DNA from 3 places in the Leclercia sp. GHBNCSD genome. Region 1 is predicted to be linked to each of the others. Evidence: riboswitches for the same ligand, from Rfam matches in the RefSeq annotation. Region 1 holds a riboswitch; each other region holds the start of a gene.
What was found. A riboswitch is a leader RNA that binds a small molecule or an ion and turns the genes downstream of it on or off. The one in region 1 is predicted to bind thiamine pyrophosphate.
Positions count from the first base shown of each region.

Region 1 (2,261 bases):
CCGCTGTCATATTCGGCCATAAAAGCGGTCATCAACGACTGCGGGAACGGCCAGGGCTGGGAGGTGACATAGCGCAGGTTCTTCACCTTGATGCCGCTCTCTTCCATCACTTCCCGGGCGACAGCCTGCTCCAGCGTTTCGCCCACTTCGACAAACCCGGCCAGCACGGTATGCACCCCGTTACGATGACGCGTGTGTTGCGCCAGCAGGATGGTCTCTTCACGACGAATGGCGACGATGATGCACGGCGCGATTTGCGGGTAGTAACGTTCGCGGCAGTGGCCGCAGAGCATGGCCCACTCGGTTTTGCTTGGGTGCATGGTGTGACCACAGTAGCCGCAGTATTTATGCGAGCGATAAAACTCGGCCAACTGCACAGCACGCCCGGCCAGCTGGAACAGACCCACATCGAGATCGAGCACCTGGCGTACCGATCCCATATCGTGACGGCGATTTTGTTGGATCAACCACACAGGATCGCCCTGCCACTCCCCGATATTAAGTGCGGGTTGACCCGCAAGATCGAAATTTCCGGCCTCGCCATGTGGTAATTCACCACCGGGCAACCATAATTTTTGTTCATGGCTGACTAACCACCAGCCGCGATCCGATTTTTCAATTATACGATCCATATCTATTGCACTACCTTTGCTTCACAGGCATGTTGGTAACAATACTATTACATTTTGGGCGGGCAGAATTTAATCTTAACCTTGCGGAGTCAAACATGCTAAACCAGCTAGAAAACCTGACAGAACGCGTTGGCGGATGTAACAACCTGGTCGATCGCTGGCTGCACGTGCGGAAACATCTGCTTGTTGCCTACTACAACCTTGTTGGCATTAAACCGGGCAAAGAGTCCTATATGCGCCTGAACGAAAAAGCGCTGGACGATTTCTGTCAGAGCCTGGTCGATTACCTTTCTAACGGCCATTTCAATATTTATGAGCGTATTATCGGTGAAATGGAAGGTAACAGCCCGTTTTTAGCGGCCACCAAACTCTATCCTCTGCTGGAAGCCAATACCCAGCAAATCATGGATTATTACGACTCCACGCTCGAGAATGCCATCGATCAGGATAATTATCTGGAATTTCAGCAGGCCCTCTCTGATATCGGCGAGGCGCTGGAGCAGCGGTTTACGCTGGAAGACAACCTGATCGCCCTTGCGCTGGATCACAATTTGAAAGCGAGTAACGAAGATAACGTCGCCCGACCGGCTTGAGTTATTTATCGTTAACGCGTAATTTACATTTACTGCTCCCGCTGTAGGGGAGCACATTCTTGTCGGAGTGCCCAGTGCGAAAGCCGGGCTGAGACCGTTAATTCGGGATCCGCGGAACCTGATCAGGTTAAAACCTGCGAAGGGAACAAGAGTCAATCTGTTCATGTATCGCCGCCGGGCGATCCTCTCTTGCTTCATCCGTCGTCTGACAAGCCACTTCCTCACTTTCTGGAACGAGCTATGTCTGCCACAAAATTGACCCGCCGCGAACAGCGCGCACAAGCCCAACACTTTATCGACACCCTGGAAGGCACCGCTTTCCCTAACTCAAAACGCATCTATCTGACCGGCTCCCGGGAGGATATTCGCGTGCCCATGCGCGAGATCCAGCTCAGTCCGACGCTCGTCGGCGGCAGCAAAGAGGCTCCCCAGTTTGAAGAGAACGAAGCAGTGCCGGTCTACGACACGTCCGGCCCGTACGGCGATCCGGCGATAACCATCAACGTGCAGCAGGGGCTGGCGAAACTGCGCCAACCCTGGATTGACGCACGTAACGATTGCGAAGCGCTAACCGAACAAAGCTCAGCTTACACCCGGGAGCGCCTGGCCGATGATGGTCTGGACGAGCTGCGCTTCACCGGCCTTCTTACGCCGAAACGTGCCAGAGCGGGCAAATGCGTCACCCAGCTGCACTACGCCCGTCAGGGGATCGTAACCCCGGAGATGGAGTTTATCGCCATTCGCGAAAACATGGGCCGCGAGCGCATCCGTACCGACGTGCTGCGCCACCAGCATCCGGGCGAAGGGTTTGGTGCCCGCCTGCCGGAGAACATCACCCCGGAGTTTGTCCGTGACGAAGTCGCTGCCGGGCGCGCCATTATCCCGGCCAACATTAACCATCCGGAGTCGGAGCCGATGATTATCGGCCGTAACTTCCTGGTGAAAGTGAATGCCAACATCGGTAACTCAGCGGTCACCTCGTCTATCGAAGAGGAGGTGGAGAAACTGGTCTGGTCGACCCGCTGGGGCGCGGACA
Region 1 is NZ_JBQVYO010000001.1:1,740,397-1,742,657, forward strand. Features, by position in the region: gene nudC (NAD(+) diphosphatase) at 1-632, opposite strand, end outside; gene rsd (sigma D regulator) at 728-1,225, shown strand; TPP riboswitch at 1,279-1,387, shown strand; gene thiC (phosphomethylpyrimidine synthase ThiC) at 1,466-2,261, shown strand, end outside.

Region 2 (2,261 bases), 1.8 Mb from region 1:
AGGTCGAATAACAGTTGTCAAACTCTAGAGTATATTTTTCGCCTGCCACTTGGAAACTTTTAAATGGTAAGCTTTCAAACATCTCAATAGTGTTTTTTCTATGAGAGTAAAAACCATCAGCCTTGTTTTTTCTTTCTGCTTCTTTTATCTGTTTATCAGTCTGAATGGTTCGATGTATGTTATTTACAACTACGCCAAAGGGAATTGATAAGGATAACAATCCTAACGGCAATTTGCTGATTTCAATGAATTTATTAAATCCATCTGCATCAAGTTTAAGATCGTATTCTCTCCAGCATATAAACCCTATCATCAAGAAAGAAACTATAGGTATTATGATTGCTGCTTTAAATAATTGTTGGTGAGTAAGAGGCTCAGCATTCATTTTGAATGCTTTAACCTTAAACAAATATAAAATGTGTAGTACTAAATATAATAGGAAAAATGCAAATATACCTGAGTTCAATGTCATTTTATCATGCCTTTGATTTTTAATTATTGGTAACTTTTAAATTAAATAATGAAGAGCGCTAAAGCAGCTTCACAAACAACCCTAGTATAATTTTAGCTATTAAACTAAAGGTTTTAACTCTCTTTACTATGAAATCTGATTGCCAATTCTAATTTGTTTTAGTGTCGAGTGAAAGAGGGTTTTAATAATTTGAATGATTTATAACCTTACTTAATCTTGTTGTCTTGACCCACACCCTTACTATCGGACAGCTAACGCAGTTAGCGTTTCTTCTGTCTTTTGCTCCTGCCTTACGCGAAGAAGCGATTGCCCGGAGACGAGTAACTGGAAGCCTGCGACAGTTACAACTTACCTACGCTCTTCACCTCAAGCGGATATACAAGCGGGTGAGCACATTTCAGGTAATTAATTACGTGAGAAACCTATTTCTGGTGTGATAACTGCTGTGATAAGCACTGTGATAAATCGATAATCCTTGCACCCTGCCTACGGCCCCGGTTACACTAAACGCCTACAATTTGTTTCTGTGTAAATGATTGTTTTGTAATTGATTTGACTCGGGGTGCCCTTCTTTGTGAAGGCTGAGAATATACCCGTACCACCTGATCTGGATAATGCCAGCGTAGGGAAGTCAGATGCCCTCCGGGCTATCGCTTCTTCGCGCAAGGCAGGAGCGATACCATGCAGCCTGACCTGCTTAATCTACACGCCTTACACCATTTCCGAACCCGTTCTCCGCTGACCCACTGCATGACCAACGACGTGGTGCAGACCTTTACCGCCAATGTCCTGCTGGCCCTTGGTGCATCACCGGCGATGGTGATTGAAGCCGAAGAGGCGGAACAATTCTCCGCGCTGGCCGATGCGCTGCTGATCAACGTCGGCACCCTGACCGCACCGCGCGCCCAGGCGATGCGCCGGGCCATTGAAAGCGCGGTGGCGGCGGACAAGCCCTGGACGCTCGATCCGGTAGCCGTTGGCGCGCTGGCGTACCGCACCCGTTTTTGCCAGCAAATTCTCACCCTGAAACCGGCGGCCATTCGCGGCAATGCCTCGGAAATTCTCGCGCTCGCCGGGATGAGCGCGGGCGGGCGCGGGGTGGACACCACCGACACGGCGGCCAGCGCGCTACCCGCTGCCCAGGCGCTGGCGCGGCAAACCAATGCGATTGTGGTGGTGACGGGGGAGGTGGATTACGTCACTGACGGACTGCGCACCCAGACCCTGACGGGGGGCGACCCGATGATGACCCGGGTGGTGGGCACCGGCTGTGCGCTATCGGCGGTGGTGGCGGCCAGCTGTTCGCTGCCGGGCGACCGGCTGGATAACATCGCGGCGGCCTGTGGCTGGATGAAACGGGCCGGTACCCTTGCGGCTGCTCAAAGCCGCGGGCCGGGCAGTTTTGCGGCAACGTTCCTTGATGCCCTGTGGGCTCTGGGGGCACAACGATGAAACGCATTAATGCCCTGACCATTGCCGGTACCGACCCCAGCGGCGGCGCTGGCATCCAGGCTGACCTCAAAACCTTCTCCGCGCTCGGCGCATACGGCTGCTCGGTGATCACCGCCCTGGTAGCCCAGAATACCCGGGGGGTGCAGTCGGTCTATCGCATTGAGCCTGATTTTGTAGCGGCGCAGCTTGAGTCGGTGTTCAGCGATGTACGCATCGACACCACCAAAATTGGCATGCTGGCGGAGGCCGATATCGTCGAGGCCGTCGCGGAGCAGCTCCTGCGTCATCAGGTTAAAAACGTGGTACTGGATACGGTGATGCTGGCGAAAAGTGGCGA
Region 2 is NZ_JBQVYO010000001.1:3,551,294-3,553,554, forward strand. Features, by position in the region: gene ACT3IC_RS16945 (hypothetical protein) at 1-472, opposite strand, end outside; TPP riboswitch at 1,021-1,118, shown strand; gene thiM (hydroxyethylthiazole kinase) at 1,154-1,924, shown strand; gene thiD (bifunctional hydroxymethylpyrimidine kinase/phosphomethylpyrimidine kinase) at 1,921-2,261, shown strand, end outside.
Region 2: it holds a riboswitch for thiamine pyrophosphate, as region 1 does, so the genes downstream of both, thiM (hydroxyethylthiazole kinase) here and thiC (phosphomethylpyrimidine synthase ThiC) in region 1, are expected to answer to the same signal.

Region 3 (2,261 bases), 550 kb from region 1:
GCTGGCGCTGTTCGCCGGGGATATTTTCCAGCGCCTGTAAGAGCAGGCGCGTTGCCATCGGCATGTTGAAAAAGAGGTGCGCCAGCAGGATCCCCTGCAGGCCATAGGGCGAGAAGCGCCACTCAAGCCCGAGTGCCTGGAATAGCGCGGCCAGCCAGCCCTGACGCCCGTAAACGCTGAGAATGCCAAATACCGCCACCAGTACCGGCAGGATCAGGGTCATGGCGCACAGGCGTAGCAGCGCCTGCCTGCCAGGGAAGCGACGCCGGTAGAGCGCGCGGGCAAGAAATATCGCGGGCACGACGGAGAGCAGGGCGGAGAGAAACGCCTGCCAGAACGAGAAGCGGATAACGTGCCACAGATAGCTGTCGTGCAGAAGCGCCGCGACGTCGGTGGCTGGCGCGTTAAACCACAGCGCCAGAAATGCGCCCAGGGCGACGGCCACCATCAGCGTGGCGGCCAGCAGCCCCGGCAGCAACCAGCCGGCGATTAACGGCTGACGGCGCGTTGCCATTCACTGACCCATGCTGCACGTTTCCCGGCCACTTCCTGCGGGGTAAATTCCAGCGTGGTTTGCGGTTTCACCAGGGTATCAAAACCTGCCGGTAACGTCACATTGGTCACCGGATACATCCAGTTGCCGGTCGGGATGGCGTTCTGGAACGACGGAGAAACCATAAATTTCAGGAACTTCTCAGCCAGCTCCGGCTGCTTGCTGGCTGCGGTCCGGGCGGCGACCTCAACCTGCAGATAGTGACCTTCAGCAAAGTCAGCGGCGGCATAGTTCTCTTTTTTCTCGGCGATGATGTGGTACGCCGGGGAGGTGGTATAGCTCAGCACCAGATCGCTTTCCCCTTTCAGGAACAGACCATAGGCTTCGCTCCAGCCTTTGGTCACGGTGACCGTTTTGGCGGCCAGTTTCTGCCAGGCTTCCGGGGTCTTGTCGCCGTAGACCTTTTGCATCCACAGCAGCAGACCCAGCCCCGGGGTGCTGGTGCGGGGATCTTCGTAGATCACCCGCCACTTCTGGTCGCTCTCAACCAGCTCTTTCAGGCTCTTTGGCGGATTTTTCAGCTTGTTTTTGTCGTAGACGAAGGCGAAGTAGCCGTAATCGAAAGGCACAAAGGTGTCGTTCTTCCAGCCGCCAGGGACGTTAACCGCCTCGGCCGCCACACCGCTTTTGGCGAACAGCCCGGTCTGGGTGGCTGCTTCCAGCAGATTGTTATCCAGCCCCAGCACCACGTCGGCTTTGCTGTTTTTGCCTTCCATGCGCAGGCGGTTCAGCAGCGAGACGCCATCCTCCAGCGCCACGAACTTCAGCTCGCACTTGCAGTCGGCCTCAAAGGCTTTTTTGACCGCCGGGCCCGGGCCCCAGTCGGCAGCGAAAGAGTCATAGGTGTAGACCGTCAGGACAGGACTGGCAACGGCAGGCAGCGCAACCAGCGCCAACAGGGGAAGAACAGTTTTGAACACTTTGCACCTCATTGTTTGAGAGTGGCAAAGGATTTTGAGCAACAGCCTCAAATCCCTTCGCCGGCGTTATCCGGATCAGGTTCGACGGGTATTTTCTCAGCACACGCTTTCACGCAGCACCCCGTTGAGAACGGCAGTATTGTAATGATTTGGTGAATATTACGAAAGTGTTATGGTTCCGGCGGCGCAAACCACGCCGATTTAAAATCAAACCACCCCAGCGTATTCATACGCAAGCCGCGCATACTGCGCTGCCCCTGGATCATCAGCCAGTGGTGGATCAGCGGGACGATCGCCTGCTGGGCGAGCAGCTGCTGGCACCAGACCGCAAGATTCATCTCACCCGCGCGCCACTCGGCGGCGTCCTGTTGCCAGTCCCGCTCAATACAGTTTTGCAGAAGCGGCACCTCATAGAGATGTGAGAACAGCGAGAAATCCAGCGGCAGGGTGAAGTTGACGCTGTTGAGCCAGATGTCGCTCACGATCTCGCCGCGATGCCACTCCTCATAGCTGACCTCCTGAATGTTCAGCGTCACCTGCTCGGCGGCGAGCAGCTCGCTCATCATTCTGGCGATCACCCGATGTTCGATATGTTCGCGGTAGAAGGTCAGGGTGAGGCTCTCCAGCCCGGCCGGTTGGTCGCCGCGTCCCGGACGGGCATGGTGCCAGCGCGGCAGCAGGCCATACGCCGGGAACCAGTAGGACTGATATACTTCCTCAGCCTGATAGATCAGGTTCGCCGGGGAGAGGATCCGGCTTACCCACTGGCGCACCTCGGCGCTGGCCCC
Region 3 is NZ_JBQVYO010000001.1:1,190,550-1,192,810, reverse strand. Features, by position in the region: gene thiP (thiamine/thiamine pyrophosphate ABC transporter permease ThiP) at 1-514, opposite strand, end outside; gene thiB (thiamine ABC transporter substrate binding subunit) at 490-1,473, opposite strand; TPP riboswitch at 1,508-1,607, opposite strand; gene sgrR (HTH-type transcriptional regulator SgrR) at 1,644-2,261, opposite strand, start outside.
Region 3: it holds a riboswitch for thiamine pyrophosphate, as region 1 does, so the genes downstream of both, thiB (thiamine ABC transporter substrate binding subunit) here and thiC (phosphomethylpyrimidine synthase ThiC) in region 1, are expected to answer to the same signal.